DNA from 2 places in the Streptomyces sp. CA-179760 genome. Region 2 is predicted to be linked to the other one. Evidence: riboswitches for the same ligand, from Rfam matches in the RefSeq annotation. Region 2 holds a riboswitch; the other holds the start of a gene.

Region 1 (15,397 bases), 5.1 Mb from region 2:
CGACGAGCTGCGTGCGGACGTGAGCGCCCGGCAGCGCGAGGCGTTGAAGCACAGTGGCAGCGCCGGGTCCGATCTGGTGGGCATCCTGTCCGGCGCTGCCGCGGTGCACGGTCCCGGCGTGAAGCTCGTGGTGAACGACGCCAAGGACACCGGTGCGGGCGGCGACGGCGACCCGCGCGAGGCCTCCGGGTTCTCGGACACCGGCCGGGTGCGTGACCGGGACATGCAGCGCGTGGTCAACGGGCTGTGGGAGTCGGGCGCCGAGGCCGTCTCCATCAACGGGCAGCGGCTGACGGCGCTGTCCGCGATCAGGGCCGCGGGGGACGCGATACTGGTCGACAACAAACCGCTGGTGCCGCCGTACACGGTGCTCGCGGTGGGGGACGGGCAGCGGCTGAGCACGCGGTTCCAGAACAGCGCGGACGGGTTGTATCTGAACGCGCTCCAGGAGAGCTACGGAGTCAGGACAGCCATCTCCGCGGAGGACGACCTCCGGCTGCCCGCCGCACCGAGCGTGATCGTACGTACAGCACAGCCGAGCACTGAGAAAAGCGAGAAGGGCACATCGTGATCGCCGTACTGGGCCTCGTCGTGGGAGTCGTGGCCGGCCTGTTGGTCCGGCCTGAGGTTCCGGCGGTGGTCGAGCCTTATCTGCCGATCGCTGTCGTGGCGGCGCTGGACGCCGTCTTCGGCGGTCTGCGCGCCATGCTCGACGGCATCTTCGACGACAAGGTCTTCGTGGTGTCGTTCCTGTCGAATGTGGTCGTGGCCGCGTTGATCGTGTTCCTGGGTGACAAGCTGGGGGTGGGCGCTCAGCTGTCCACCGGTGTGGTGGTCGTCCTGGGTATCCGGATCTTCTCCAATGCCGCGGCGATCCGCCGGCACGTGTTCCGGGCGTGAGGCCGATGAGCGAGAACGACGAGAAGCGCGCTGAGAAGAGCGGCGACACGCGAGCGGAGCAGCGCGACAGGAACGGCGAGTCCGGGAACCGGCTCCGCGAGGAGCTGCCTCAGGAGGTGGCCGCGGCGGAGCCTGCCACCCAGGACACCCCGGAGCCCGAGCAGGTCCCTGAGCCGGCGCCCCATCCGGAGCCGGATCCGGAAGTGGCGCCCGAGCCGCGGCTGACCGGTCGGCGGCGGCTGGTGCAGGGGCTGTGGCCGCCGCGGGTCAGCCGGGCCCAACTCATCGTCGCGCTGCTGCTGTTCGGTCTGGGCTTCGGGCTGGCCGTGCAGGTGGCCTCGAACAGCGACAGTGACAGCGCCCTGCGCGGTGCGCGCCAGGAAGATCTTGTCCGCATCCTCGATGAACTGGATGACCGTACCCAGCGTCTTGAAGACGAGAAGCAGGGTCTCGAGAAGCAGCGCGACGAGCTGGAGAACAGCTCGGACCAGGCCGAGGAGGCCCGGAAGCAGACGGTGGAGAAGGAGCGGCAACTCGGCATCCTGGCGGGGACGGTGGCCGCGCAGGGGCCCGGCATCACCATGACCATCGAGGACACGAAGGGGACGGTCGAGTCGGACATGCTGCTCGACGCGGTCCAGGAACTGCGTGCGGCGGGTGCCGAGGCGATCCAGGTGAACGGCGTACGGGTCGTCGCAGGTACGTATCTCACGGATTCCGGCAAGGGTGTGAGCGTCGACGGGAACAAGATCAACGCGCCCTATCGTTTCAAGGTCATCGGCAAGTCGCAGGACCTCGAGCCGGCGCTCAACATCCCCGGAGGCGTGGTGCAGACTCTCGAGAAGGAACAGGCCATCGTCACCGTGGAGCGGTCGACCAAGATCATCGTCGACGCCTTGCGAGCAGCGAAGCGGCCTGACTACGCTCGGTCGTCCTCCCAGTGAACCGGCGGTGCATGGGCGGCGTCCGGCGAGGGCATGAGGTTGCGGGGGGTCGGCGCACCGAATGGGTGGTGCGTGGTGGAAACTGTCTGGTGCAGACGGACGTTGTCAGGATGTCCGGGTCGGCCAGAGTGTTCAGTCAGGGTTCGTCCTGCCCCACGGGCGGGTCTGTTTCGGTCAAGGGGAATCGCCCGTGAAGTTGTTTGCGAAGTTGTTCGGCAAGAGCCCGCGAGAGGGCAGCGACAATGCGACCGCCCGTCATCGCGCACAGCCTGACGCGGAGGGCCAGCGGCCGCTGTTCCGGGACCAGGTCGGCGGTCCGGGCGGCGATGTTTCCGGAGGTCAGGGCGCGCCGTCGGTTGACCCTGCGCAGCCCGGCGGCATAGGTTTCGGGCAACCCTCAAGTGCGGGTGGAGGGTTTTCCGACCCGTATGCGTCCAATGCTCCCGGTGGGCAGCCGCGGCAGGAGGATCCCATGTCGGCCCTGGTGTGTACGAGGTGCGGCAACCGCAACGCGGAGAACAGCCGCTTCTGCTCCAACTGCGGCGCGCCGCTGCGGGCGGGTGCGACACCGGAGCGTCCGTCCGAGACGACCTCCACGATCTCCATCTCCGGGCTCGAGGCGTACGACGCCGAGGCCACCGGCCAGACGCCCACGCCGACGTTGTCTCCCGAGGCGCAGGCGGCCGTGGACGCGCTCCCGCTGGGTTCCGCGCTCCTGGTCGTGCGCCGCGGGCCGAACTCGGGCAGCCGCTTCCTGCTGGACGGCGATCTGACCACGGCCGGCCGTCATCCGCAGAGCGACATCTTCCTGGACGACGTGACCGTTTCCCGGCGGCACGTGGAGTTCCGTCGCGGTCAGGACGGCTCGTTCACGGTGGCCGACGTGGGCAGCCTGAACGGCACGTATGTGAACCGCGAGCGGATCGACCAGGTCGCCGTGAGCAACGGTGACGAGGTGCAGATCGGCAAGTACCGACTGGTCTTCTACGCCAGCCAGCGGGGCTACTGACCCGGGACTGTCTCCGGGACACCCCAGCGAAGGTCCGTCCGTCAGGGAAGGTCCATGCTTCATACACCGAGCGGCGGTGCCGGGCACGGCGCCGCCGCCACGGACAGTGGGCTGATGAGCATCGGCACAGTGCTGAACGTGCTGCGCGTCGAGTTCCCCGAAGTCACCATCTCCAAGATCCGCTTCCTGGAGTCGGAGGGGCTCATCGAGCCGCAGCGGACCCCCTCGGGGTATCGCAAGTTCAGCGCCCGTGACGTCGAGCGCCTCGGGCATGTCCTGAGGATGCAGCGGGACCACTATCTGCCTCTGAAGGTGATTCGCGAGCACCTGGAGGCCATGGAGCGCGGCGAGGCCGTCCCGCTGCCGACCGTGGGCCGTCAGCGTGACGGAGATGCCGCGCCTGAGCCCTTCGAGGGGCCGCCCACGGCTGCCAGGGTCGGGCGTGACGAGCTGCTCGCCGCCGCCGGGGTGGACGAGGCAGAGCTCAGGGAGTGGGAGTCGTACGGGCTGGTCACTCCACTGGAGGACGGGGCGTATGAGGCGGAGGCGGTCACCGTGGCGGCGCTCGTCGCCGAGCTGGGGCGGTTCGGGATCGAGCCGCGGCATCTGCGGGTGATGAAGGCCGCCGCCGACCGCGAGGCCGGGCTCGTGGACCAGGTAGTGGCCCCGTTGAAGCGGCACCGGAACCCGCAGACCAGGGCTCATGCGGAGGACCGCACCAAGGAGCTGGCGGGGCTCACGGTGAAGCTGCACGCCGCGCTGGTGCAGACGGCGCTCGGGGTGCGGTTGCCGTGAGACGGCCGGATGCGTGAGGGCCGGATCAGGCGCCTGATCCCGGCCCGACTACCCAAACGTCCCGGGCACGGCCTAGGGTTGCTGTGTGAACGAGCTCGATGTCGTAGGTGTCCGGGTCGAAATGCCCTCCAACCAACCGATCGTGCTGCTGCGTGAAGTGGGAGGCGACCGTTACCTCCCGATCTGGATCGGGCCGGGTGAGGCCACGGCGATCGCCTTCGCCCAGCAGGGCATGGCTCCCGCGCGGCCGCTGACCCACGACCTGTTCAAGGACGTGCTGGAAGCCATCGGTCAGGAGCTCACGGAAGTGCGTATCACGGACCTGCGTGAGGGCGTCTTCTACGCGGAACTGGTCTTTGCCAGCGGCGTCGAGGTGAGCGCCCGTCCGTCCGACGCCATAGCGCTGGCCCTGCGGACCGGGACGCCGATCTACGGGAGTGACACGGTGCTCGACGATGCCGGCATCGCGATTCCGGACGAGCAGGAGGACGAGGTGGAGAAGTTCCGCGAGTTCCTCGACCAGATCTCCCCGGAGGACTTCGGCAGCAGCAGCCAGTGAGCTCCGGAGGCCGGTGAGTGGTGCCCGGCAGGGAGCGGCAGCGGTCGTGAGACGCGTGGGCGGCCCGGCGGACGGTGAGTCCGCGGCAGGGCCGCCGTCGTATGTGTGAGGGGTGAATTGCCCGCATGTGCCGGTGGCGAGTGAGAGCGTCACACGGCCCGTTCCGAAGGCATTCGGCTAGCCTTTCCCCGCGGTGGGGCACGGGAAACCACTCTTAGGGTGATTATCACTCGGCGTGGCGAGTGTGGCGATCGTTGACGCACCCCGGGTGACTGCCTACCGTCGAGAAGGCAGGTCAAGGACGGAGGTCGGCGTGAGAAGCAGCGGCGACGGTACGGCTGGGGGCGGCCCCGAGCGCAGTCTCGGGGCGAGCGGTCCGTACGCTCCCCCCGGCTCTCGGCTCGTCTCGGGCGGAGGGTATCCCCAGCCCGATGGTTCAGCCGATCATGCTCCGCAGCGACCGTCGGTGGTGCCGAGCAGCGGAGGGACGACGTCCATGGCGTCCGAGCAGATCGGCTATCGCGGCCCCACGGCCTGCGCGGCCGCCGGTATCACCTACCGGCAACTGGACTACTGGGCCCGTACCGGTCTCGTCGAGCCGAGTGTGCGCCCTGCCTACGGGTCCGGGACGCAGCGGCTGTACAGCTTCCGGGACGTCGTCGTTCTGAAGATCGTCAAGCGATTCCTCGACACCGGGGTGTCGCTGCAGAACATCCGCACGGCGGTCCAGCATCTCAGGGAACGCGGTTTCCGCGACCTGGAGCGGATGACGCTGATGAGCGACGGTGCGACGGTCTACGAGTGCACCTCGCCGGACGAGGTCCACGCGCTGCTCCAAGGGGGACAGGGCGTCTTCGGGATCGCCGTGGGTGTGGTGTGGCGGGACGTCGAGGGCGCGCTGTCGCAGCTGCACGGGGAGCGGATCGACACCGGGGAGACCCTGGTCGGGCCCAACCCGGCGGACGAGCTGGCGCGGCGGCGGAACCGGGCCGTCTGACGGGTTGGACAGTGCGGTGTGCGTGCGGCCGCGGTGGGCGGGACGGTTCCGCGCCGGGCCGCGAGCGGTGTCTCCCGGAGCGACCGGGATGGTTCGGCACGGCGTTGTCAGTGGCGTAGGGCAGCATCGGAGGTGTGAGAACCGCGCCCACGATCCTGCATCTCGACATGGATGCCTTCTTCGCCTCGGTGGAGCAGGCCTCCAAGCCGAGTCTGCGCGGAAAGGCCGTGGTCGTGGGCGGACTCGGGCCGCGGGGTGTGGTCGCGACCGCCTCGTACGAGGCCCGGGTCTTCGGGGTGCACTCGGCGTTGCCCATGGCGCAGGCCCGGCGGCTCGCGCCCAACGCCGCGTATCTCGTGCCGCGCTTCGGGTTCTACCGGGCGATCAGCGAGCGGGTGATGGAGCTGCTGCGGGCGCTGTCGCCGCTGGTGGAGCCGCTGAGCCTGGACGAGGCGTTCGTGGACCTGGAGGCCGGAGGGGCGGCCTGGGACGAGCGGTCGGCGCGGCTGGCCGGGGTGAAGCTGCGTGCGGACATCCGGGCGGTCACGGGGCTCACGGGGTCGGTGGGGCTGGCCGCATCCAAGATGCTCGCGAAGATCGCCTCGGAGCAGGCCAAGCCGGACGGACTGGTGACGATCGAGCCCGGGACGGAGCGGGCGATGCTGGGGCCGATGTCGGTGCGGACCCTGCCGGGAGTCGGTCCGGCCACGGGTGACCATCTGCGGCGGGCCGGGATCACCACGGTCGAGGAGATCGCCGAAGCGGGTGAGGACGAGCTGGTCCGGCTGCTGGGAAAGGCGCACGGGCACGGGCTCTACGCCATGGCCCTGGCGCGGGACGACCGGCCCGTGGTGGCGGAGCGGGAAGCGAAGTCGGTGTCGGTCGAGGACACCTACGACGTGGACATCCACGACCGGCTGCGGGTCGGGCTGGAGGTGCAGCGGCTCGCCGACCGCTGCGTACGGCGGCTGCGCGGGGCCGGGCTGTCCGGGCGGACCATCGTGCTGAAGGTGCGGCGGTACGACTTCTCGACACGCACCCGGTCCGAGACGCTGCGCGGTCCGACGGACGATCCCGGGGTGATCCGTGAGGCGGCGGCGAGGCTGCTGGACTCGGTCGACACGACGGGCGGCGTGCGGCTGCTCGGCGTGGGTGTCAGCGGGCTCGCCGACTACACGCAGGAGGACCTGTTCGCGCAGGCGGCCGGGGAGCGGGCGGTCGCGGAGGGTCCCGTCGAGGAGCGCGCCGCGACGCCGGTCGTCGAGGAGCAGCCCGCGCCGGCCGAGCGGCGGTGGCCCGCCGGGCACGATGTGCGGCATGCCGGGTTCGGGCACGGCTGGGTGCAGGGCAGCGGTCTGGGACGGGTCACCGTACGGTTCGAGACGCCCGACTCGGAGCCCGGGCGCGTGCGGACCTTCCGGGTCGACGATCCGGAGCTGGAGCCGGCGGATCCGCTGCCGTTGGTGTTACGAGAGCCGGAGGGGGGCCATGGGCCGGATGGTGACTCCGGGAGCGTGGGGCTGCGCTCCGCCGCCCCTTAGGAGGCTTGCCCGGGGCCTCAGGCCGTCTCGTCCTTCCCTGCCAGTTTGCCGAAGTCGTGGTCCTGCAGCGGGGGAGGGGCGGCGACGTCGAGGCCGTAGTGGTGGTAGAGCTGGAGTTCCTGCTCGGGAGAGAGGTGGCGGCCCACGCCGAAGTCGGGGGCGTCCTTGATGAGGGCGCGATCGAAGGGCACGTGGAGGGCGCCGTCGATCAGCTCACTGGGTTCGAGGGGGACGAAGGCGTCCCGGCTGAACAGGCCGGTCCGTATGGCCGCCCACTCCGGGACGGCGGTGGCGTCGTCGAGGTAGACCTCGTCGATCGTGCCGATCCTGGTCCCGTTGCGGTCGAACGCCTTGCGGCCGATCAGGTTGCGCGGATCGATATCGGTTCGCACGGGCCCTCCACATGGTCGCAACTCATCCGTAACCACTACAAAACGGCACAATCGAGGAGGCGGCCACTCGAAGGTTCGTGCGTCGACCGCGCTGGTAGGCTGACAACGGCTGCTGACCCCGTGCGGGAGAGTCCTCCAGACATCATCGGAGGCGCCGAAGGAGCAAATCCTCCCCGGAATCTCTCAGGCCCACGTACCGCACGGACGAGGTCACTCTGGAAAGCAGGGCGGATGTCACGGCTTCCGCTCTCACCGACGGTGAAAGCCGGAGGCCTTCGGGCGATCCGGTGAAGCTCTCAGGTTGACATGACAGAGGGGGAGGCCGTCCGGGTACCCGTGCCGTGGTGCCCCTCGAAGGTCGTGTCAGACCAGGAGGCCTCCGCATATGACCGCCCATCGCATTCCGCTCTCCGAACTCGAAGAGGCAGTCCCCTTCGAGCAGCGCCACATCGGCCCCGACCACGAGGCGTGCGCCAAGATGCTCGCTCACGTCGGCTACGGCTCGCTGGACGAGCTGACGGCCGTGGCTGTCCCGGCCGTGATCAAGAGCGCCGAGGCGCTGGACCTTCCGGGCGCCCGCAGCGAGGCCGAGGTGATCGCCGAGCTGCGCTCCCTCGCCGACCGCAACCAGGTCCTCGGCTCCATGATCGGGCTCGGCTACTACGGCACGTTCACGCCGCCGGTCGTCATGCGCAATGTCATGGAGAACCCGTCCTGGTACACGGCCTACACGCCGTACCAGCCGGAGATCTCGCAGGGCCGGCTCGAGGCGCTGCTCAACTTCCAGACCATGGTCGCCGACCTGACCGGACTGCCGACCTCCGGCGCCTCTCTGCTCGACGAGGGCACCGCTGCGGCCGAGGCCATGGCGCTGTCCCGGCGTCTGGGCAAGAACAAGAAGGGCCTGTTCCTGGTCGACGCGGACGCGCTGCCGCAGACCATCGCCGTGATTGAGACCCGGGCCGAGCCGACCGGTGTCGAGGTCGTCGTCGCCGATCTCAGCGACGGCATCCCGGCCGGGATCGCCGAGCGCGAGATCAACGGCGTGCTGATCCAGTACCCGGGCGCCTCCGGAGCCGTACGGGACATCAAGCCGGTCGTCGACCAGGCGCACGCGCTCGGGGCGCTCGTCACCGTCGCCGCCGATCTGCTCGCGCTGACCCTGCTGAAGTCGCCCGGTGAGCTCGGCGCCGACATCGCGGTCGGGACGACGCAGCGGTTCGGCGTGCCGATGGGCTTCGGCGGACCGCACGCCGGTTACATGGCCGTCGGGGAGAAGATGGCGCGCAGCCTGCCCGGGCGGCTCGTCGGAGTGTCCGTGGACGCCGACGGGAACAAGGCCTACCGGCTGGCGCTGCAGACGCGTGAGCAGCACATCCGTCGCGAGAAGGCCACCAGCAACATCTGCACCGCGCAGGTGCTGCTCGCCGTGATGGCCGGCATGTACGCCGTCTACCACGGGCCGGAGGGCCTGAAGAGCATCGCGCGGCGCACCCACCGGTACGCCACGGTCCTCGCCGCAGGGCTCGCGAACGGCGGGGTCGAGATCGTGCACGGGGCCTACTTCGACACCCTGACCGTGCGTGTCGAGGGCCGGGCCGCCGAGGTCCTGGCCGCCGCCGAGCGGAACGGGGTCAACCTGCGTCCCGTCGACGCCGACCACGTCTCGATCTCCTGCGACGAGACCACGACGCGGGCCCAGCTGCGTGCCGTATGGGCCGCGTTCGGGGTCGAGGGTGTTGTGGAGGCGCTGGACGCCGCAACGGAGGACGGGCTTCCGGGTGCCCTGCTGCGGTCCGACGAGTACATGACCCACCCCGTCTTCCACCAGTACCGTTCCGAGACCGCCATGCTGCGCTACCTGCGCCGGCTGGCGGACCGCGACTACGCGCTCGACCGCGGCATGATCCCGCTGGGCTCCTGCACCATGAAGCTCAACGCGACCACGGAGATGGAGCCGGTCACCTGGCCCGAGTTCGGGCAGTTGCACCCCTTCGCGCCCGCCGGGCAGGCCGAGGGCTACTTGACGCTCATCCACGAGCTGGAGGACCGTCTCGCCGAGGTCACCGGGTACGACAAGGTGTCCCTCCAGCCGAACGCCGGGTCGCAGGGCGAGCTGGCCGGTCTGCTCGCCGTACGCGGGTACCACCGGGCCAACGGTGACGAGCAGCGCACCGTGTGCCTGATCCCGTCGTCCGCGCACGGCACCAACGCCGCGAGCGCGGTGATGGCTGGCATGAAGGTCGTCGTCGTCAAGACCGCCGAGGACGGCGAGATCGACGTCGAGGACCTGCGGGCGAAGATCGAACAGCACCGTGACGAGCTGGCGGTGCTGATGATCACGTACCCCTCGACCCACGGTGTGTTCGAGGAGCACGTCTCCGAGATCTGCGCGCAGGTGCACGAGGCGGGCGGGCAGGTCTACGTCGACGGGGCCAACCTCAACGCGCTCGTGGGGCTCGCCAAGCCGGGGCACTTCGGTGGGGACGTCTCGCACCTGAACCTGCACAAGACCTTCTGCATCCCGCACGGCGGCGGCGGGCCCGGCGTCGGTCCGGTGGCGGTGCGTGAACACCTCGCGCCGTATCTGCCTAACCATCCGCTGCAGCCCGAGGCGGGCCCGGAGACCGGGGTCGGCCCCCTCTCCGCGGCGCCGTGGGGCTCGGCCGGCATCCTGCCGATCTCGTGGGCGTACGTCCGGCTCATGGGCGGCGAGGGGCTGAAGCGTGCCACGCAGGTGGCCGTGCTCAGCGCCAACTACATCGCCAAGCGGCTGGAGCCGCACTACCCGGTGCTCTACACGGGCCCCGGTGGGCTCGTCGCGCACGAGTGCATCATCGACCTGCGGCCGCTGACCAAGGCGACCGGCGTGAGCGTCGACGACGTCGCCAAGCGGCTGATCGACTACGGCTTCCACGCGCCGACGATGTCGTTCCCGGTGGCCGGGACGCTGATGATCGAGCCGACCGAGTCGGAGGACCTGGCCGAGCTGGACCGGTTCTGCGAGGCGATGATCGCCATCCGCGCGGAGATCGAGAAGGTCGGCTCCGGTGAGTGGCCCGCGGACGACAACCCGCTGCGGGGCGCCCCGCACACCGCGGGCGCGCTCGCGGGGGAGTGGGGGCACGCCTACAGCCGTGAGGAGGCCGTCTTCCCGGCCGGAGTCACGGCGTCCGACAAGTACTGGCCGCCGGTGCGCCGCGTCGACCAGGCCTTCGGCGACCGGAACCTGGTGTGCTCCTGCCCGCCGCTGGACGCGTACGAGGACTGATCGACCGATGGGTCAGAGGGAGGGGCTCCGCTGATGCGGGGCCCCTCCCTCATGTCCCTCATGCGCCCCTGCCGTCATGCGACCGCGAGTGACACCTCGGTCGACTTGATCAGGGCGACGACCGGGGTTCCGGCCGACAGGTGGAGATCGTCCGCGGCGTCCTTGGTGATCGCCGCCGTCAGTTCGCCGGCTTCGACGGTGATCCGGACGGAGGCCATCGCGTCACCGGCCGTGATGCCCGTGACCGTGCCGGGGAGGCGGTTGCGGATGGACAGGCCCTCGACGGGGGCCGTGGCCAGCGCGACCTCCGTCGACTTCACCAGGGCGCGCACGGCGGTGCCCGATGTGAGACCGAGGTCGTCGGCGGCCTCGCGGGTGATCGCGGCGGTGAGGTCCTGGCCGCCGGTGAGGCGGACCCTGACCGTCGCCATGGCCTCGCCCGGCGTGACGGCGGTGACGGTGCCGGGGAGCTGGTTGCGGATGCTCAGGCTCATGGGTGCACGGTAGCCCGGAGAGTACCGTATGCCGGGCATGTGTGCGTATACGTCGCCTTGGCCGTCGCCCAGACCGGTGCCCCGGGGTGCAGATCGAGTGATCGTCGCGCCGAACTCGCCGAACTCGCCGAACTCGCCGAACTCGCCGAACTCGCCGAACTCGCCGAACTCGCCGAACTCGCCGAACTTGCCGAGCGCCCGGGCCCAGGCCAGCACGGCACCGGCCGCGTGTCCGGCGCGATCAGAGGCAGGGTGACCCGGCGGAACGCGGTGAAGTGGGAGGCGCCCAGGGTGGTGGCAGCATCCTCGAAGCGCGGGTCGGCGGCCCGCAGGGTGCCCTCCACGCTGATCACGAGGAACGGCACCGCCACGAAGGTCTCGGCGAGGACCACACCAGCCGTGGTGAAGGGCAGGGTGATCCCGAACCAGGAGTCGAGCCACTGCCCGATCACGCCGTTGCGCCCGAAGGCCAGCAGCAGGGCCACACCGCCCACGACCGGTGGCAGCACCAGTGGCAGCGTCCCCCGCCGGGCCCATCCGGTACGTCGATCGTGCTGACGCATATGCGAGGGAGGGATCTCCTGTCAGTTCGCATGAGCGAGGGTGAGTGGCCGTATCGGTGTGTATGTGTGTTCTTACGTACGGGCTTCAGGCGCGGGTCGATGTGGACGTTCGTCGACTCACGCGGGCCGTGGCCTCCATGCCGACCTCCAGCCCCAGCTCCTCGACGGCCTCGCGGGTGAGCAGGGAGACGCCGGGCGGTGTCCGGGCTCACGCCGAGCAATCGTGCTGCCTGGCCGATCGTGTAGGACTGCATGCCGGTCACGATAGGGGCGGGGAAGGGGAACGGTGGGTGCGTGGTTGGCCGATGGGAGATCCGTTCGTCGTTCGGCGAGGTGACGCTCGACTTGCAGGAGAGGATCCAGCTGCTGAGGCCGGTCAGCCGACGTGCACCCGCGGCCGCCGCTTCCGGTCGCGTTCCGCCTCGCGCAGGACCTCGCGGGTCACCGGGGCGACCTCGCCCTGGCCGAACAGGAAGAAGCGCAGGAGGTTGGTGAAGGGACCGCCCTCGGTCCACTCGAAGTAGATGTGCGGCGTGCAGCCGGTCAGGTCGCGGGTGTGCAGCAACAGGGCGGCCAGCGCGTTGGGGACGGAGGAGGACTCCAGGGTCAGAACACGGTAGCGGCCGTGCAGCACCTCGCCGCGTACGGTCAGGCTCGCCTCGAACTCCGACGGGTCGGTGACCGTCACCTCGACGAAGATGAAGTCCTCCTGCCCGGGCACGTCGTTGTCCTGCCGGATCTGCTCGATCTTGTCGCGGTACTCCGCGATGTCGCGCCGGTCGGGCTCGTTGGCGATGAACCGCATCCTGCGGCTGGCCATGTCCCGGACGAAGCGCTCCGCCATGCCGTCCAGCGACACGCTGGTCACGCGCAGCTCGAACGCCCGGGCCAGTCGCGACAGCAGGGAGACCAGGATGATCCCGGCGATGAAACAGGCGCCGATCTTGACGCCGTCCGGGCGCTCGATGACGTTGAGCACGGTCGTGTAGAGGAACACCACGGAGATGACCGCGAAGCCGATGGTCCAGTTCCGTTGCCGGGCCTTGCGGGCGGCGATGGTCACCGCGATCGCGGCGGAGCTGATGAGGACGAGGACACCGGTGGCGTAGGCGCCGCCCTGGGCGTTGACGTCGGCGTCGAAGATCCAGGTCACCAGGAAGGCGATCAGGGTGAAGACGATGACCATGGGCCGTACGGCGCGGGCCCAGTGCGGGGCCATGCCGTAGCGGGGGAGGTAGCGCGGCATCAGGTTGAGCAGGCCGGCCATCGCGGAGGCGCCGGCGAACCACAGGATGGCGATCGTCGAGGCGTCGTAGACGGTGCCGAAGGTGTTGCCCAGGTAGTCGTGGGCCAGATAGGCCAGTGCGCGTCCGTTGGCCGGGCCGCCCGGTTCGAACTCCTTCTCGGGGATGAGGAGGGTGGTGATGAAGCTGGTCGTGATCAGGAAGACGCTCATGATGAGAGCGGCCGTGGTGAGCAGCTTCTTCGTGTCCCGGATGCGGCCCTTCGGGTTGTCCTCCGTGTCGCCCTCGTCGCCCTTGACGTGGGGCATCACGGCGACGCCGGTCTCGAATCCGGACAGGCCGAGGGCCAGCTTCGGGAAGACCAGCAGGGCGACGCCGATCATGACGAATATGTTGCTGTGCTGAGTGGTGAGGGCGCTGGACCAGTCGGTGACCACATGACCGGCGGTGATCACGTGGTAGAGGCCGACGACCACCACGACCGCGTTCAGCGCGAGATAGGCGCCTACCAGGGCGACCGCGACGCCGATGGCCTCCAGGAAGCCCTTGAGGAACACCGCGCCGAGCAGCGCGACCAGGATCAGGGTGATCAGCAGCTGCTTGTCGTGCAGGGCACTGTTCAGGTGCGGGTTCTCCACCAGGTGGGTGGAGGCGTCGGCGGCCGACAGCGTGATGGTGATCAGGAAGTCGGTGGCGGCGAAGCCCAGCAGGGTCAGCACGAACAGCTTGCCCTGCCAGAAGGAGAGCAGCCGCTCCAGCATCGCGATCGAGCCCTCGCCGTGGGGGCTCTCCTCGGCCACCCGCCGGTAGACCGGCAGTGCGCCCGCCAGCGTGACGATCACCAGCACGATCGTCGCGATCGGGGAGAGCAGTCCGGCGGCGAGGGCCGCGATGCCCGGCTGGTAGCCGAGCGTGGAGAAGTAGTCGACGCCGGTCAGGCACATCACCCGCCACCAGGGCTGGCCCTTGTGCGGGGGCTCCGGTTCGGCGTGGGGTCCGGTGTGGCCGCCGCCCTTGCCCATGTCGGACAGGCCCTCCAGCATCCAGGCCCGCAGGCGACTGGGCGGGGTGGGCTCCGTACGGCTCGCCGGCAGGTGCTCAGTGGTGGCCATGGAGGGTGCTCCCGAGAGGCGGCGCAGGGTGTTTCCGGCCATCACTGGACGGCCCGCTCAGCGTAAGCGGAGCGTGATGTCGTGGCCCGTGGATGAGAGGGCCGAGCGCGTCAAGCTTCCGTTAAGACTCGGCCTCGGGTGCCTTTGGCCGGGTGCCGGGGGGTGTGAAACGCGAGCTTAGGGCGGGTGGGGCGGCTGTCGAGAGGTCCGCGCGGGCGCCGGCGAGGTGTTCGACGCCGGCTCGTGTCTGAACACCCTGTGTGATCGACCGTCGGATGAGCTCCGTAATGTTCGTTGAGTAGATCGAATGTTTCGACGCTGGCCTATGCGTTTGCCTCGCGACGTGATTCACCGTGCACGAGGGGTTGTCACCCTTTGGCTGCTGTCTCTAGGGTGCGGCATCGACGCAGCTTTCTGGAGTTCATCCGAAACTTTCGAGGAGCATGATGGGCGACCCGGCACTGTCCCGCCGCGGCTTCCTGGCGGCCTCCGCCGCAGCCGGACTGGGGATGACGGCACTGACCGCATGCGGCGGGGACTCGGACGGAGGGTCCTCCGGGACGACCACGATCGAATGGTGGAACATCTCCACCACCGAGCCGACCAAGGGTGTCTGGGCCGCTCTCGCCCGCAAGTTCGAGGCGCAGAACCCCAAGGTCAAGATAAAGATCGTCCAGCTGGAGAACGACGGGTTCAAGTCGAAGATGACGGCCCTGACCTCGTCCGGGAAGCTGCCCGACATCTTCCACACCTGGGGCGGCGGGGTGCTGAAGCAGCAGGTCGACGCCGGACTGGTCGAGGACCTCACGGACAGCACCAAGCCATGGGGCGACGCCCTGCTCCCGGTCGCCAGGGAGCCGTACCTGCTCGACGACAGGGTCTACGGCGTCCCGTTCGACATCGGCATGATCGGCTTCTGGTACAACAAGGCCCTCTTCGAGAAGGCCGGCATCAGCGCGCCCCCGACCACGTGGACCGGCTTCCTCGACGCCGTACGGAAGCTGAAGTCCGCCGGGGTCACACCCCTCGCCCTGGCCGGCAAGGAGAAGTGGCCCGGCATGTACTACTGGGCCTATCTCGCGATGCGCACCGCCGGCGCCGACGCGCTGCAGAAGGCCTACGACGCCAAGGACTTCACCGGCGCCCCCTTCGTCGAGGCGGGAGAGCACCTCGACGAACTCGTCGGCCTCCAGCCGTTCCAGAAGGGCTACCTCGGCGCCGCCTACTCCTCGCCCACCGGCCAGGCCGCCACCGTCGGCAACGGCAAAGCCGCCATGGAACTCATGGGGCAGTGGGCCCCCGTGGTGCAGGCCGACGCGGGCAAGGGTCTCGGCAAGGACCTCGGCTACTTCCCGTTCCCCGCGGTCGAGGGCGGCAAGGGCGCCCTCACCGAGGTGTTCGGCGGAGGCGGCGGGCACGCCCTGCGCCGGGGCGCCCCGCAGGCGGCCGTCGACTTCCTGAAGTTCTTCGCGTCCGAGGCCACCGACCTGGAACTGGCCAGGAAGACCGGTGTCCTCCCTGTGGTCCCGGCGGCCGAGAAAGCCATCACCGACCCCAACATCAAGGCCGTACAGGA
Region 2 (15,397 bases):
TCTACGCCATCGACACCCGCACCGGCGCCCAGCTCGCCCGTATCCCCGTCGGCAGCGGCCCGCACGGCCTCGCGGTCTACCCGCAGCCCGGCCGCTACTCCCTCGGACACACGGGCATCTTCCGGTGAGTCCCATCTGCCGTCCACTCAAGGGAAGTTGACACGCCCTGATCGAGTGAGGGTCCAAGGTCCCGCGCCGCGGACCCGCCATCGTGCCCTCGTGACCACCATGACCCTGCGGCGGCGGATCGCTGCCGCCGCCTTCTCCCTCGCGGCCGTCCTCACGACCACGGCCGCCGCGCCTGCCCCGACGACCGCCACGGTCGCCGCCGCCCCCGCGCCGGCCGCCTGCCCCGTCCAGTTCACGGACAAGATCAAGGCCGCGGCCGACCGCCGTGCCGACATCGACCGCATCACCCCCGAGCCGTCCTGGCGCACCGGCTGCGGCACCCTCTACCGCGCCGACGGCCGCGGCCCGTCCGTCATCTTCGAGGAGGGCTTCCACCCCAAGGACGTCATCACCGGCCAGTACGACCTCGAGAAGTACGTCCTGGTCAACCAGCCGTCCCCGTATGTGTCGACCACGTACGACCACGACCTGTTCAAGCAGTGGAAGTCCGCTTTCAACTACTACGTCGACGCCCCCGGCGGCATCGACGTCAACAAGACCATCGGCGACACCCACAAGTGGGCCGACCAGGTTGAGGTCGCCTTCCCCGGCGGCATCGCCCGGCAGTACATCGTCGGCGTCTGCCCGGTCGACAAGAAGACCAAGACGGAGATCATGAGCAGGTGCGAGAGCAACCCGCACTTCCAGCCCTGGCACTGAGCGGCACCTTTGAGCCCACGGGCCGGTAGCCGGCCTCCTGGTTGAGTCTCCACCCACTGGAGGGCCCAGACTCGCGGACATGACCGAAGACGGCACCGGACTGCTCACCATCGGCGAACTGGCCCGGGTCACCGGACTGACCGTGCGCACCATCCGGTACTGGTCCGACGAGGGCGCCCTGCCCCCGGTGGCCCGGTCCGCGGGCGGCTACCGGCTCTACGACGCCGCTTCCGTGGCACGCCTGGAGCTGATCCGCACCCTGCGCGAACTCGGCCTCGGCCTGGCGGACGTCCGCCGGGTCCTGGCCGGTGAGACGACGGTCGCGCGGGTCGCCGCCGCGCACGTGGTCGCGCTGGACGCGCAGATCCGGTCGCTCAAGGTGACCCGTGCGGTGCTGTCGACGGTGGCGAAGCGGGGTTCCAGCGCGGAGGAGACGACACTCATGAACAGACTGGCACGGCTCTCGGCGGCCGAACGACGGCGGATCGTCGAGGACTTCATGGCGGAGATCTTCGAGGGGATCGACACCGCCGACCCGGACATTCGCGGCAGGCTGCGTTTCGCGGCCGCCGAACTGCCCGAGGACCCCACGCCCGAGCAGGTGGACGCCTGGGTGGAGCTCGCCGAGCTCATCCAGGACCCCGGCTTCCGCGCGCAGATGCGGCAGCTGATCGAGTTCAACGCGGCCGACCGGGGGCCGGACGTACCGGCCGGTTCGTCCCTGTGGTTCATGAGCCGGCTCGTACAGCTCGCCGCCGGGGCGCGGCAGCGCGGCATCGCCCCCGAGGCACCGGAGGCCGGCGACGTCCTGCGGGACCTGCTCGGCGACACCGACCGGGCCGCCGTGCTCGAACGCCTCACGGCCGCCTCCAACGCACGGGTCGCCCGCTACCGCCAACTCCAGGCCGTCGTCAACGGCCTCGGCCCCCAGCCGACCTACGACGAGGAGTTCGCGTGGGTGGTCGCCGCGCTGGAGGCACGCACGGCCAGTTAATCTGACCTGCGTCAGTACGACGCGGAACACGAGAGCACGAGAGTAAAGGCGGATCGGTGGCGGACATCGAGGAAGCACGCAAGCAGTTCGAGCGGATCGATACGGACGGCGACGGATTCATCACCGCTGCCGAGTTCAAGACCGCCCTGGCCCGGTCGGGCGACTGGAACGTCACCGAGTCGGTCGCCGAGGTCGTCATCAAGACCCGCGACCTCGACGGCGACAAGAAGCTGAGCTTCGACGAGTTCTGGGCCTACCTGAACAAGTAGTCGCCTGCACGGGCAGCCGCCCGCTCAGGAGGCTGGAGGCGCTCCGCCTCCTGGACGAAGGGGCCCGGCCCGACCTCGGTCGGACCGGGCCCCTCGTCATGCCCGGCGCGCCGTGCGCACGCTCCAGCGGCCGTCCCGCCGTTCCAGGGCCAGCGGCAGGCCGAAGCACGTGCCGAGCCGGTCGGCGGTCAGCACCTCGGCCACCGGGCCGTCGGCCAGCGGACGGCCCTCGCGCAGCAGCAGGGCGTGTGTGGTGTGCGGCGGAAGCTCCTCCAGATGGTGGGTGACCAGGACCGTCGCCAGCCGCGGATGGTCCCGGCGCAGCTCCTCCAGCGCCCCGATCAGCCGCTCCCGGCCGGGCAGGTCGAGGCCGGTGGCGGGTTCGTCCAGAAGCAGCAGCCGGGGCTCGGGCATGAGGGCCCGGGCGATCAGGGTCCGGCCGCGCTGCCCCTGGGAGAGGGCGGGCCAGCGCGCCTCACGGCGCTCCGCCAGCCCCAGCGTCCGGATCAGCCGCTCCGCCCGCTCCTCCTGCTCAGACGTCGGACGCCACCGGGGCAGGGGCTCCACGGAGTTGGTCAGACCCGTCAGCACCACGTCCCGTACCCGCAGCGGCGAGCCGAGCGGATGCCGCGGGTCGACATGCCCGACGTGCGCGCGCAGTTCCCGCAGATCGACCCGGCCCAGCCGGTGGCCCAGCACCTCCACGGTGCCCCGGGTGGGATGGACGCGCGCGCCGAGCAGGCCGAGCAGGGTGGACTTGCCCGCGCCGTTGGCCCCGAGCAGCGCCCAGTGCTCACCGGCCCGGACCGTGAGAAACACCTTCTGGAGGATCGGCCGGCCGTCGCGTACGACATGGGCGTCCTCAGCGCGCAGGACGACCGCCGTCACCGCAGCGCCCTGTTCACCGCGGACAGCACTGCCCGGACGGACGCGGCCAGGACCGAGGAGTCCTGGCCCGCGCCCCAGCACGTCGTACCGCCGACCCGGCACTCGGCGAAGGCGTTCGCACCGCCCTCACCGGCCTGCTCGTGGAAGTCGAGCACCTCCACGTCGACTCCCGCGCCGGCCAGCGCGTCGACGAACGCGGAGACCGGGCCGCCGCCGGTGCCCTCGTAGTCGCCGGTGCGCTCGCCGGTCCGCAGCGTGCACACGAAGCGATGGCCGCCACCGGTCTCGTCCGGACGCACGGACCAGGCCTCCAGCGCCACCTCCCCGTCCTCCACGACGTACGTCGACCGGAACAGCTCGTACAGCTCCTTCGCCGCCATCTCCCGGCCGCTGTCGTCCGTCGCCTCCTGCACGGTCCGGGAGAAGTCCGGCCGCATGCGCGCGGGGAGGTCGACGCCGTGGCGGGCGCGCAGCAGATAGGCCGTGCCGCCCTTGCCCGACTGCGAGTTCACGCGGATCACCGCCTCGTAGGAGCGGCCCACATCGGCCGGGTCGACCGGCAGGTACGGCACCGACCAGGGCGCCTGCCGCTCCGGGACGCCCAGCTCCCGCGCCCGCTCGGCGTGCCTCGCCAGGCCCTTGCTGATCGCGTCCTGGTGGGTGCCCGAGAAGGCGGTGTGGACGAGGTCCCCGGCGTACGGATGGCGCGGGTGCACGGGCAGCCGGTTGCAGTGCTCGACCGTCTCCCTGACCGTGTCGATGTCCCGGAAGTCGATCATCGGGTCGACGCCTTGGGCGTACAGGTTCAAGGCGAGGGTCACCAGGTCGACGTTGCCGGTGCGCTCCCCGTTGCCGAACAGACAGCCCTCGACGCGCTGGGCACCGGCCAGGACGGCCAGTTCTGCGCAGGCGACGCCGGTGCCGCGGTCGTTGTGCGGGTGCACGGAGAGGATCACGCTGTCGCGCCGGGAGAGATGGCGGTGCACGTACTCGATCTGGTCGGCGTAGACGTTCGGCGTCGCGATCTCCACGGTCGCCGGGAGGTTGTGGGTCACCGGCCGGTCCGGGCTCGCGTCCCACAGCTCGGTCAGCCCGTCGCACAGTTCCAGGACGAAGTCGGGCTCGGTCAGGTTGAAGGTCTCCGGCGAGAACTGGAAGCGGACGTACGAGGCCCGGTCCGCCCGGCGGGCCAGGTGCTCGGCGGCCTCCCGCACGGTCCGCCACACCTCCGCCCGGTCCCGTCCCAGGACGACGTCCCGCCACACCGGCGAGGTCGCGATGTACAGATGGACGACCGCCCTCGGCATCCCCTCGATCGCCTCGAAGGTGCGGTCGATCAGGGCCCGGCGGGCCGGGGTGAACACCACCGGCGTGACGTCGTCCGGGACGGCGTCGCCGGTCGCCAGGTGCCGTACGAAGTCGAAGTCGGCGCGGCTGGCCGAGGGGTAGCCGACCTCGATCTCCTTGAAGCCCATGCCGGTCAGCAGATCGAAGAAGCGGCGCTTGCGGGACGTGTCCATCGGCTCGGCGAGGGCCTGATTGCCGTCACGCAGGTCGACGGGGACCCAGAGGGGAGCGCGCTCTACACGGGCGGCGGGCCAGTCGCGGGTGGTGGCGTCAGGGACGTGCACACGGTCCTGGAAGGGGCGGTAGCGGTGGAAGGGCATGGGGCCCGGGCGCTGGGGGTTCCAGAGGGGGGCAGGGGTGGTGGTCATCGTCGGCTGTGGCCTTCGGCTCGGTCGAACGGTGACCGGCAGCACGGCGCCCCGCGGCGGGGTGCCGGTCGCGTCAGGCCCCGCCGCGGCAGCCGAGAAGAAGGAGACCGCGGAACGTCATACGCCGTACGCTAGCCACTCCTCAGCTCCTCAGACAAGTGAAACCTCGGTAGAATCCTTCCACTCCTCAGACAAGTTGGTGAAGCCCATGCCGCTCGGCGCCGTCCGCCCCAGCCCCCTGGTCGAGCAGGCCGCCGCCCGGCTGCGCGAGCAGATCACCGGCGGCCACTGGCCCGTCGGCACCAAGCTGCCCGGCGAGACGACCCTGGCGAAGGAACTGGGCGTCGGCCGCTCCACCGTCCGCGAGGCGCTGCGCGCCCTGGCGGGTGCCGGACTGGTGCGGCCTCGCCAGGGCGCCGGCGTCTTCGTCCTCGCGACCGAGCCGCTCGAGGACTGGCCCACGCGACTGCGCCGGGCCGCCGTGACCGACGTCTACGAGGTCCGTATGGCGGTGGAGGTCCACGCGGCCCGGCTCGCCGCGCGCCGCCGCACCGACGACGACATCGCGGCGCTGCGGGCGGCGCTGGAGGGCCGCCGCGCCGCCGCCACCGCCGACGACGCGGCCTTCGTCGACGCGGACATCGCCTTCCACGCCACCGTGATCGCCGCCGCCCGCAACCCGGTGCTGGCCGACCTGTTCACCGAGTTCACCCCCGTCCTGCGCGAGGGCCTGATCGAGCTCCTGGCCCTGACCGGCCTGCGCGGCCACGACCCGAACACCGGTGACGACGCCCACGAAGCGCTCGTCCGGGCGGTTGCGGACGGGGACGCGGAGGGGGCGGCGGAGGTGCTGCGAGGGGAGTTGGAGGACCCCTTCGCGCCCGCCCCGAAGTCGGAATAGCCCACCCGCCCCGGAGGTTGACCGTGGTCACCAGCACTGCACGAGGCGCTGTTCATCTCCCGAGGGGCGAGGCGACGACATGAAGATCGGCATCATCGGAGCGGGCAACATCGGCGGCAACCTGACCCGGCGGCTCACCGCCCTCGGCCATGACGTGTCCGTCGCCAACTCTCGTGGCCCGCAGACGCTTTCGGCCCTCGCGGAAGAGACCGGCGCGACGCCCGTGACGGTCGAGGAGGCGCCACAGGGCGCCGAGATCGTGGTGATCACCATCCCGTTGAAGGCAGTCCCGGACCTGCCCTCCGGTCTCCTCGACAAGGCGGCGGACGGTGTCGCGGTCATCGACACCGGCAACTACTACCCCCGGGAGCGGGACGGCAGGATCGCCGGGATCGAGGACGACGGCCTCACCGAGAGCCGCTGGACGGAACGCCAGATCGGCCACGCGGTCGTCAAGGCCTTCAACGGCACCTACGCCCAGGACATCCTGGAACGCCCGCTCCCGTCCGGCGACCCCGACCGCATGGCCCTTCCGGTGGCCGGCGACGACGAGCCGGCCAAGCGCAAGGTACGGGACCTCATCGACGCCCTCGGCTTCGACACGGTGGACGCGGGCGGCATCGACGACTCCTGGCGCCAGCAGCCCGCCACCCCGGTCTACGGCCTCCGCGCCGGCGTCGAGGCCGTCACGAAAGCCCTGGCGGAGGCATCCCCGGAGCGCACCCCCGCGTTCAGCGGATAGGTCAGGCGTCCTCGGCCCATCTCCGCAGCGCGGCCTTGCTCTCGAAGTCGGCGACGTTCTTGTCCAACGGGCTGTCGGTGTACTGGTGGAAGCGCCACTTGGCCTTGATGCGGGGCTTGCCCGCGGAGACGTAGTCGGCGATCCACAGGCCGTCGCCCGCATAGGAGGTCTTGTCGACCGTGAGCCAGAAGTTCCGGTTGCAGTAGAGCACCACCTGGTTGTTCGGCCGCAGGTCCTTCAGCTTGCGGATGAACAGGTCCTTCTCCGCGTTGCTCGCGTGCGTTCCGTTGCTGGTCGTCTCCCAGTCGACGGCGAGGATGTCGCCCGCGCGGTCCGGGGCCCTGCCGACGAAGTACTCGGCCTGGGCGGTGAGGTTGCCGGGCCACAGGAAGTGGTAGAAGCCGACGACCAGCCCGGCGTCACGCGCCCGCTTCGTCTGGGCGGCCAGTTTGGGGTTGACGTAGGACCGTCCCTCGGTCGCCTTGACGAAGACGAAGGAGAGGCCGTCGGTGCCGTAGGAGGAGGACTGGTAGGCGCTCACGTCGATGCCGCGCAGCATGGGGGCTCCCTCTGGTGCGGGTGGGGCTGAAGTTCCCTTGGTGTGGGGGTTGTTGTTATGCCCCGCGACGGCGGCGGTACGCCGGGCGCGAGGAGGCTCGCGGCCCGGCGGTGGTGAACGCCGGTCGGTTTCAGGAGGTGGGGGAGGTGGCGGGGGCGCGGGTCGCGTCGTCGGCGGAGACGGCCTCGCGGTCGTCGAGGGAGAGGTGCTTGGTCTCCTTGCCGAGCAGGAGCGCGATCAACGTCAGCACCGCCATCGCCGAGAGGTAGACGCCGACCAGCCACGGCGAGCCGTCCCCGGCCTCCCACAGCGCCACGGCGATGAACGGGGCGACCGCCGCCCCGAGGATCGAGCTGACGTTGTACGAGATGCCGGAGCCGGTGTAGCGGACGCTGGTCGGGAAGAGCTCGGGCAGGAGCGCGCCCATCGGTCCGAACGTCATGCCCATCAGCGTGAAGCCGAGGACGAGCCACAGCACCACGCCGAGGGTGCCCAGCTCGATCAGCGGCACCCAGACCAGTCCGAAGACCATGATCGCGGCGGTGATCCAGATCAGGGTGGTGCGCCGCCCGTACCGGTCCGCGAGCGGACCCGAGATCAGGGTGAACGCGGCGAAGAACAGCACACCGAAGATCATCATGAGCACGAACGTGGTGTAGTCGTACCCCAGTCCGGGCACGGCGGCATCCTTCGCCGCGCGCCCGTAGCTGAGCGAGAACGTGGTCATCAGGTAGAAGAGCACGTAGGTCGCCAGCATGATGAAGGTGCCCAGGACCAGCTGCTTCCCGTGGCCGCGCACCACGGTGACGAGCGGCAGCCGCCGCACCCCGCCGGACTCGCGGGTCTTGGCGAAGACCGCCGACTCGACGAGCCGGGAGCGCACCCACAGGCCGATCGCGACCATCACGGCGGAGAACAGGAACGGGACGCGCCAGCCCCAGCTGACAAAGGCCTCGGAGGGCTGTGAGGGGTCGGCGCCGGCCGTGGACGGCAGCAGCGCGCCGATGACCAGGAACAGACCGTTGCCGATGATGAAGCCGAGCGGGGCGCCCAGCTGCGGGAAGGTGCCGTACAGGGCGCGCTTGCCGCTGGGGGCGTTCTCGGTCGCGACCAGGGCGGCGCCGCTCCACTCGCCGCCGAGCGCGAAGCCCTGCGCGAGCCGCATCAGCACGAGCAGCGCGGTGGCCACCCAGCCGGCCTGGGCGTAGGTGGGCAGGACGCCGATGAGGAACGTGGCGATGCCCATGGTCAGCAGCGAGACGACGAGGGTCTTCTTGCGGCCGAGCCGGTCACCGAGGTGCCCGAAGACGACGGCGCCGATGGGGCGGGCGACCATCGCGGCGCCGAAGACCGCGAAGGACGACAGCAGCGCGGTGGTCGGGTCGCTGCTCGGGAAGAAGAGCTGGGGGAAGACGAGCACCGCGGCGGTCGCGTAGATGTAGAAGTCGTAGAACTCGATCGTCGTGCCCATGAGGCTGGCGACGAGGACGCGGGACCGCGGGTTGACGGGCGTAGGGGCTGAACCGGTGGCTGGTGCGGGCATCGCTCGGTCTTTCACGCTTGAAACATGGGCCCTGCAACGATGTCAGCCGTCTTGTTTTTCGGTATAAGCTTCTCGCATGGTGAGACTGGGAGCCGGGGCCGGACCTAACACTCGATGATGTTCACCGCCAGCCCGCCCCGGGCCGTCTCCTTGTACTTCACCGACATGTCCGCCCCGGTGTCCTTCATCGTCTTGATGACCTTGTCGAGGGAGACCTTGTGGGAACCGTCGCCGCGCAGGGCCATGCGGGCGGCGGTGACGGCCTTGACCGCGGCCATGCCGTTGCGTTCGATGCACGGGATCTGGACCAGGCCGCCGACCGGGTCGCAGGTGAGGCCCAGGTTGTGTTCCATCCCGATCTCGGCGGCGTTCTCGACCTGCTCCGGGGAACCGCCGAGGACCTCGGCCAGGGCGCCCGCGGCCATCGAGCAGGCGGAGCCGACCTCGCCCTGGCAGCCGACCTCGGCACCGGAGATGGAGGCGTTCTCCTTGAACAGCATGCCGATCGCGCCCGCGGCGAGCAGGAAGCGGACCACGGCCTCTTCCTTTTCTCCTTCGGAGGCAGAGCCCGCCCCGAAGTTGACGTAGTAGTGCAGCACCGCGGGGATGATGCCGGCCGCGCCGTTGGTGGGGGCGGTGACGACCCGGCCGCCGGCCGCGTTCTCCTCGTTGACCGCCATCGCGTAGAGGGTGATCCACTCCATGGCGAGGGCCTTCGGGTCGCCCTCGGAGCGGAGCTTTCGCGCGGTGTTCGCGGCGCGGCGGCGCACCTTGAGACCGCCCGGCAGGATGCCCTCGCGGGACATGCCGCGTGCCACACACGACTCCATCACCCGCCAGATCTCCAGCAGACCGGCCCGGATCTCCTCCTCGGTGCGCCAGGCGCGCTCGTTCTCCAGCATCAGGGCCGAGATGGACAGGCCCGTCTCCTGCGCCAGTCGCAACAACTCGTCGCCCGTGCGGAAGGGGTACTTCAGCGCGGTGTCGTCGAGTTTGATGCGGTCCGCGCCGACGGCCTCCTCGTCGACGACGAAGCCGCCGCCGACCGAGTAGTAGGTCTTCGTCAGCAGCTCCGCGCCCGAGGCGTCGTACGCCCACAGGGTCATGCCGTTGGCGTGGTACGGGAGGGTCTTGCGGCGGTGCAGGACCATGTCGTCGTCGAAGGAGAACGCGATTTCGTGCTCGCCCAGCAGATTCAGCCGGCCGTCGGTCTTGATCGCGTCCACCCGGTCGTCGGCCTTCTCCACGTCGACCGTGCGCGGCGAGTCGCCCTCCAGGCCGAGCAGGACCGCCTTGGGCGTGCCGTGGCCGTGGCCGGTGGCGCCGAGGGAGCCGTACAGCTCGGCACGGACCGAGGCGACCGACTCCAGCAGCTCCTCGTTGCGCAGCCGCCGGGCGAACAGGCCGGCCGCGCGCATCGGGCCGACCGTGTGGGAGCTGGACGGGCCGATGCCGATCGAGAACAGGTCGAAGACCGAGATGGCCACGGGAACTCCTGACTACGGGGGTGGTGCAGTGGGGCCGGGCGCCGCGACCGCGTGGCGGGCGCGGCGCCCTGAAGGTTTCTTCGTTACTTGTTGAGGCCTGCGTACAGCGGGTGCCGGTCGGCCAGGGCCTTCACACGGGCCTTGAGGGCGTCCGCGTCGGCGGCCCCGAAGGGAGAAGGCGCCTTCAGCGTCTCGGCGATGACGTCCGCGACCTCCGCGAAGTCCTCGCTCTCGAAGCCCCGGGTCGCCAGGGCCGGCGTGCCGATCCGCAGACCGGACGTCACCATCGGCGGACGCGGGTCGTTCGGGATCGCGTTGCGGTTGACCGTGATGCCCACCTCATGGAGGCGGTCCTCGGCCTGCTGTCCGTCCAGCTCCGAGTGGCGCAGGTCGACCAGGACGAGGTGCACGTCCGTGCCGCCGGACAGCACGTCCACGCCCACGGCCCGGACGTCGTCCTTCACCAGACGCTCGGCCAGGATGCGGGCACCCTCCAGCGTACGGCGCTGGCGCTCCTTGAAGTCCTCGGAGGCGGCGACCTTGAACGAGACCGCCTTGGCCGCGATCACATGCTCCAGCGGGCCGCCCTGCTGACCGGGGAAGACAGCGGAGTTGATCTTCTTGGCGAGTTCGGCCGTGGAGAGGATCACACCGCCGCGCGGGCCGCCCAGCGTCTTGTGGGTGGTCGTGGTCACCACGTGCGCGTGCGGAACGGGGTTCGGGTGCAGCCCCGCCGCCACCAGCCCGGCGAAGTGCGCCATGTCGACCATCAGGTACGCCCCGACCTCGTCCGCGATCCTGCGGAACTCGGCGAAGTCCAGCTGCCGCGGGTAGGCCGACCAGCCCGCGACGATCAGCTTCGGCCGGGACTCCTTCGCCAGCCGCTCCACCTCGGCCATGTCGACCCGGCCGTCGTCGCCCACGTGGTAGGCGACGACGTCGTAGAGCTTGCCGGAGAAGTTGATCTTCATGCCGTGGGTCAGGTGCCCGCCGTGCGCGAGGTTCAGACCCATGATGGTGTCGCCCGGCTTGAGCAGCGCGAACATCGCGGCGGCGTTGGCCTGGGCACCGGAGTGCGGCTGGACGTTGGCGTGCTCGGCGCCGAACAGCTCCTTGACGCGGTCGATCGCGATCTGCTCGACCACGTCGACGTGCTCACAGCCGCCGTAGTAGCGGCGGCCCGGGTAGCCCTCGGCGTACTTGTTGGTCAGGACCGAGCCCTGCGCCTCCATGACCGCGACCGGGGCGAAGTTCTCCGAGGCGATCATCTCGAGCGTGGACTGCTGCCGGTGCAGCTCGGCGTCGACCGCGGCGGCCACGGCCGGGTCGAACTCGTGCAGGGACGTGTTCAGGACGGACATACGGCTACGACCTCTCAGCCGGCGGAGAACGCGGTGTACTCGTCGGCGGAGAGCAGGTCGCCCGGCTCGTCCGTGACGCGCACCTTGAACAGCCAGCCGCCCTCGAAGGGGGCCGAGTTCACCAGCGACGGGTCGTTCACCACGTCCTCGTTGACCTCGGTGACCTCGCCGGAGACCGGGGAGTAGAGGTCGGACACGGACTTGGTCGACTCCAGCTCGCCGCAGGTCTCGCCCGCGGACAGGGCGGCACCGACCTCCGGGAGCTGGACGAAGACGACGTCGCCGAGCGCGTTCGCCGCGTGCTCGGTGATGCCGATCGTCGAGACGCCGTCCTCGGCGCCCGACAGCCACTCGTGCTCCTTGCTGTACCGCAGCTCTTTGGGGTTGCTCATGGCCTGGATTCTCCTGTACGCGCGGGAGTGCTGATGAAGGGGACCGCTGGTGAGCGGGGGTGAGACGCCCGGGACCGCGGTGGCGGCCCGCGGCCGGTGTCTGCTTCTGGCGCTTGGCCAGTGTCTACTTCTGGCGCTTGTAGAACGGCAGCGCCACGACCTCGTACGGCTCGTGACTGCCCCGGATGTCCACGGCCACACCGGGAGTGCCGGCCGCCGCGTGCGCGGGGTCGACGTACGCCATCGCGATCGGCTTGCCGAGCGTGGGGGAGGGGGCGCCGGAGGTGACCTCGCCGATCACCTCGCCGCCGGTGACGACCGGGTACCCGGCGCGCGGGACCCTACGGCCCTCGGCGACGAGGCCGACCAGGATGCGGGGCGGGTTCTGCTCGGCGCGTGCGGCGGCCTCGGTCAGGGCCTCGCGGCCCACGAAGTCGCCCTCCTTCTCGAACTTCACCACCCGGCCGAGCCCGGCGTCGAAGGGCGTCAGGGAGGTGCTCAGCTCGTGCCCGTACAGCGGCATGCCCGCCTCGAGGCGCAGCGTGTCGCGGCAGGACAGCCCGCACGGGACCAGGCCGGCGCCCTCGCCCGCCTTGGTGAGGGCCTGCCACAGCTCGACGGCGTGCTCCGGCTTCACGAACAGCTCGAAGCCGTCCTCGCCGGTGTATCCGGTGCGGGCGATGAGGGCCGGGACGCCCGCGACCGTGCCGGGCAGGCCGGCGTAGTACTTCAGGCCGTCGAGGTCGGCGTCGGTGAGGGACTTCAGGATCCCCGGGACTGTGGGCCCTGTACGGCGAGCAGCGCGTAGGCGTCCCGGTCGTCGCGCACCTCGGCGTCGAAGCCGGCGGAACGTTCCACCAGTGCGTCCAGGACCACCTGGGCGTTGGAGGCGTTGGCGACGACCATGAACTCGGGGGCCTCGGTCTCGGCCAGCCGGTAGACGATCAGGTCGTCGAGGATGCCGCCGTCCGCCTGGCAGATCATGGTGTAGCGGGCGCGGCCGGGCTTGACCCCGCCGATGTTGCCGACCAGCGCGTGGTCGAGGAGGGCGGTGGCCCCCGGGCCCGTGACGGTGATCTCGCCCATGTGGGAGAGGTCGAACAGCCCGGCCTGCGTACGCACGGCGTTGTGCTCGTCGCGCTCGGAGCCGTAGCGCAGGGGCATGTCCCAGCCGGCGAAGTCGGTCATCGTCGCGCCGAGCGAACGATGCACGGCATCGAGCGCGGTGTGGCGGAGTTCTCCTGTACTGCTCACGGTCGGTCGTCTCCCAAGGCATAAGGCATGACGGGCGAGGTCGTTCCTCCCCATCTGTCATCGGAACCTGAGAGGTTCGCCATGACCGCGCGGGTCAACGGCTTGCACCTTGGGTGGGGCCACGCCGCTTCCCCGGACTCCGGAGAGGGCTGCGGCCCGCTTTTCAGATGTGCCTCGCCCGCGCGGTAACGGGGCCTGAGAGATTCAAGGGAGGGACTTGCTCCTTCGGCGCCCCAGCGTCGGACGGTGCTGGGGACTCTCCCGCGCGGATTCAAACGGCCGGTATGCAGTTGGCGCGCACATCATTGCACGCATCGTCGCGGGGTGGCAGGGGGACCACCCTGTAGCAGGGCTGTTGCAGGAAGAGGACTAAAACCAGAGACATCGGGCATTACCTTCTCTTTACACTCGGCGGGCATGGGACTCCGTACCTGGCCCCAGGGGAGGACGATCACGGTGAACAGGACCACCGCGTACGCCACGACGTCGGGCATCGCGCTGCCCGAGCAGCCGGCCGCTCCGGTGCGCGCGGTCTGCGGCCCGCAGCCGGTGCCGGTCGTCCGCGATCTGCGCGAGCGGCCCGGCCGCGGCCCGCACGCGCTGCTGTTCGGCTCCCGGGACATCGTCGTGGTCACGGGCCTGCCCGGCAGCGGCAAGTCCACGCTGATGCGGCGCACCGTGCCGGGTCGGCGCATCGACTCCCAGGACACCCGCGACCACTGGGACCGCCGTATGCCGCGCGCCCTGCCGTACGCGGTCTACCGCCCGCTCGTCCGCCTCGCCCACTACGCCGGGCTGCGCCGCGCCCTGCGCACCGGCGAGGGCGTCGTCGTGCACGACTGCGGCACACAGGCCTGGGTCCGCCGCTGGCTCGCCCGCGAGGCCCGCCGCCGGGGCGGCACGCTCCATCTGCTGATGCTCGACGTCGCCCCCGAACAGGCCCTGGCCGGCCAGCGCGACCGCGGCCGAGGCGTCTCGCGGTACGCGTTCCTGCGCCACCGCGCGGCCACCACCCGCCTGCTCCGCGAGGTCGAACGGGGCGAACTGCCCACCGGCTGCGGCTCGGCGGTCCTCGCCGACCGCGACGCGGCGAACACCCTCCACCGCATCGGGTTCGCGGGCTGACGGCCCCGGCCCGTGGGCGGGCCCTCACGGACCGACTGTCCGCGACGGGGGAGCCGCGGTTCACGGACAGGCGTCCGGGGTTGGCAAGCCACGTTCCACAAGGGCGGGCGTCCGGGGTTCGCGAGCCGTGTTCAGGGGGCGGGCGGCATCCGCGGTCGGGCGTCCGGGAAGCACGGGCCGTCCGTCTGCGGCCCCGCTGTGCGCATGGGGCGGGCGCGCGCCCGCGAGTTGGGCCTTCCGCGTGCGGCCCCGTGCAGCGGGCCCGCTTCGGCGGTCGGTGAGCCCGGAAGCACGGTCCACGGCGCTGCCGCCGGCGAACCGTGTGTACAGGACAGGCATCCACGCGGTCGTTTGCGCCGGGCATGCGGCTCGTCCGCTTGCGGTCTGAGCCGTGTGCACGCGGCAGGCGTCTGCTGCCGGCGCGCCCGGAAGCTCGGGCCCGTGGCGTCTGCCGTCGGCGGACCGTGTGTATGGGGCAGGCGTCCGCGTTCGGCGAGCCCGGAAGCGCCGTTCGGCCGCCCGCGCCCCCCGCCGCGGTTCACGGGGTGGCAGCCCGCCCTTCCCGAGCCGCTAGCCTTTGAGCCACAGCAGTGGTTTCAGGCAGGCGGTAGGCAGATGGACTTCCCGGCGGACTTCTCCGCGGACTTCCCGGCGCAGACGCAGACCCACCCGCACGGCGGATGGCCCGGCAACGAGCTGGAGGAGGTGCTCTCGGCCTCCCTCGGCGCCGGCCCCTCGGCCGGCGGGCGGATCGTCGAGGTGCTCGGCCGCAGCTTCGTGTGGATCCCGCTGCCCAGCGGCGGCGGCCCGCAGAGCGGCCCCCTCGACCTCCCCGGCATCGAGATCGACGGCCAGGCGTTCGTGCCGGTGTTCAGCTCCGAGGAGCAGTTCCGCCAGGTCGTCGGCTCGCACATGTCGTACACCATCGCCCCCGCCGTGGAGTTCGCCCGCGGTCTGCCCCCGCACGCGGGGATGGCCGTCAACCCGGGCGGCGTCGTCGGCATCCCGCTCCCGCCGCCCGCCGTCGCCGAGCTGTGCCGGGCCGGCAGGACCCCGCTGGACGGCCCCGCGAGCGGCGGCCGGGTCCGCCTCTTCGAGCCCGACTGGCAGGACGACCCGGTGGACTTCCTCGCCGCCGCCTCCGCGGAGTTCGAGGCGATCGGCGTCGTCGTCACCGCCCGCCGCTGCCTCGCCGCGATCGAGACCGCCGACCCGGTGATGTTCGTCGGCGTCGAACTCTCCCAGTGGGAAGGCGACCTGCGCGCCCTGCCCCTGGACGCCCTCACCCGCGCCGTCACCGACGCCCCGGCCCCCTGGCCGGTCAACCTGGTGCTCCTGG

The links. Region 2 has a riboswitch for glycine ahead of gcvT (glycine cleavage system aminomethyltransferase GcvT). Riboswitches for the same ligand answer to the same signal wherever they lie in the genome.
Region 1: linked by a shared signal. The riboswitch ahead of gcvP (aminomethyl-transferring glycine dehydrogenase) and the one ahead of gcvT (glycine cleavage system aminomethyltransferase GcvT) in region 2 are both predicted to bind glycine.

Annotation. Positions count from the first base shown of each region.
Region 1 is NZ_JBNJLZ010000001.1:1,675,930-1,691,326, reverse strand. Features, by position in the region: gene ACQEV8_RS07460 (DUF881 domain-containing protein) at 1-571, shown strand, start outside; gene ACQEV8_RS07455 (small basic family protein) at 568-900, shown strand; gene ACQEV8_RS07450 (DUF881 domain-containing protein) at 906-1,844, shown strand; gene ACQEV8_RS07445 (zinc-ribbon and FHA domain-containing protein) at 1,906-2,853, shown strand; gene ftsR (transcriptional regulator FtsR) at 2,908-3,648, shown strand; gene ACQEV8_RS07435 (bifunctional nuclease family protein) at 3,734-4,207, shown strand; gene ACQEV8_RS07430 (MerR family transcriptional regulator) at 4,521-5,204, shown strand; gene ACQEV8_RS07425 (DNA polymerase IV) at 5,339-6,745, shown strand; gene ACQEV8_RS07420 (PRC-barrel domain-containing protein) at 6,763-7,137, opposite strand; glycine riboswitch at 7,251-7,346, shown strand; gene gcvP (aminomethyl-transferring glycine dehydrogenase) at 7,523-10,408, shown strand; gene ACQEV8_RS07410 (TOBE domain-containing protein) at 10,483-10,902, opposite strand; partial or broken gene ACQEV8_RS07405 (molybdate ABC transporter permease subunit) at 11,083-11,423, opposite strand; partial or broken gene ACQEV8_RS07400 (TOBE domain-containing protein) at 11,561-11,655, opposite strand; gene ACQEV8_RS07395 (amino acid transporter) at 11,842-13,821, opposite strand; gene ACQEV8_RS07390 (extracellular solute-binding protein) at 14,268-15,397, shown strand, end outside.
Region 2 is NZ_JBNJLZ010000001.1:6,741,300-6,756,696, forward strand. Features, by position in the region: gene ACQEV8_RS30805 (YncE family protein) at 1-128, shown strand, start outside; gene ACQEV8_RS30810 (ADP-ribosyltransferase) at 220-828, shown strand; gene ACQEV8_RS30815 (MerR family transcriptional regulator) at 908-1,822, shown strand; gene ACQEV8_RS30820 (EF-hand domain-containing protein) at 1,879-2,091, shown strand; gene ACQEV8_RS30825 (ABC transporter ATP-binding protein) at 2,188-2,979, opposite strand; gene ACQEV8_RS30830 (2-isopropylmalate synthase) at 2,976-4,694, opposite strand; gene ACQEV8_RS30835 (FadR/GntR family transcriptional regulator) at 4,903-5,595, shown strand; gene ACQEV8_RS30840 (NADPH-dependent F420 reductase) at 5,675-6,337, shown strand; gene ACQEV8_RS30845 (glycoside hydrolase family 25 protein) at 6,339-6,896, opposite strand; gene ACQEV8_RS30850 (MFS transporter) at 7,027-8,439, opposite strand; gene ACQEV8_RS30855 (L-serine ammonia-lyase) at 8,544-9,926, opposite strand; gene glyA (serine hydroxymethyltransferase) at 10,010-11,287, opposite strand; gene gcvH (glycine cleavage system protein GcvH) at 11,302-11,679, opposite strand; partial or broken gene gcvT (glycine cleavage system aminomethyltransferase GcvT) at 11,804-12,867, opposite strand; glycine riboswitch at 12,978-13,105, opposite strand; glycine riboswitch at 13,107-13,207, opposite strand; gene ACQEV8_RS30875 (AAA family ATPase) at 13,390-14,058, shown strand; gene ACQEV8_RS30880 (enhanced serine sensitivity protein SseB) at 14,674-15,397, shown strand, end outside.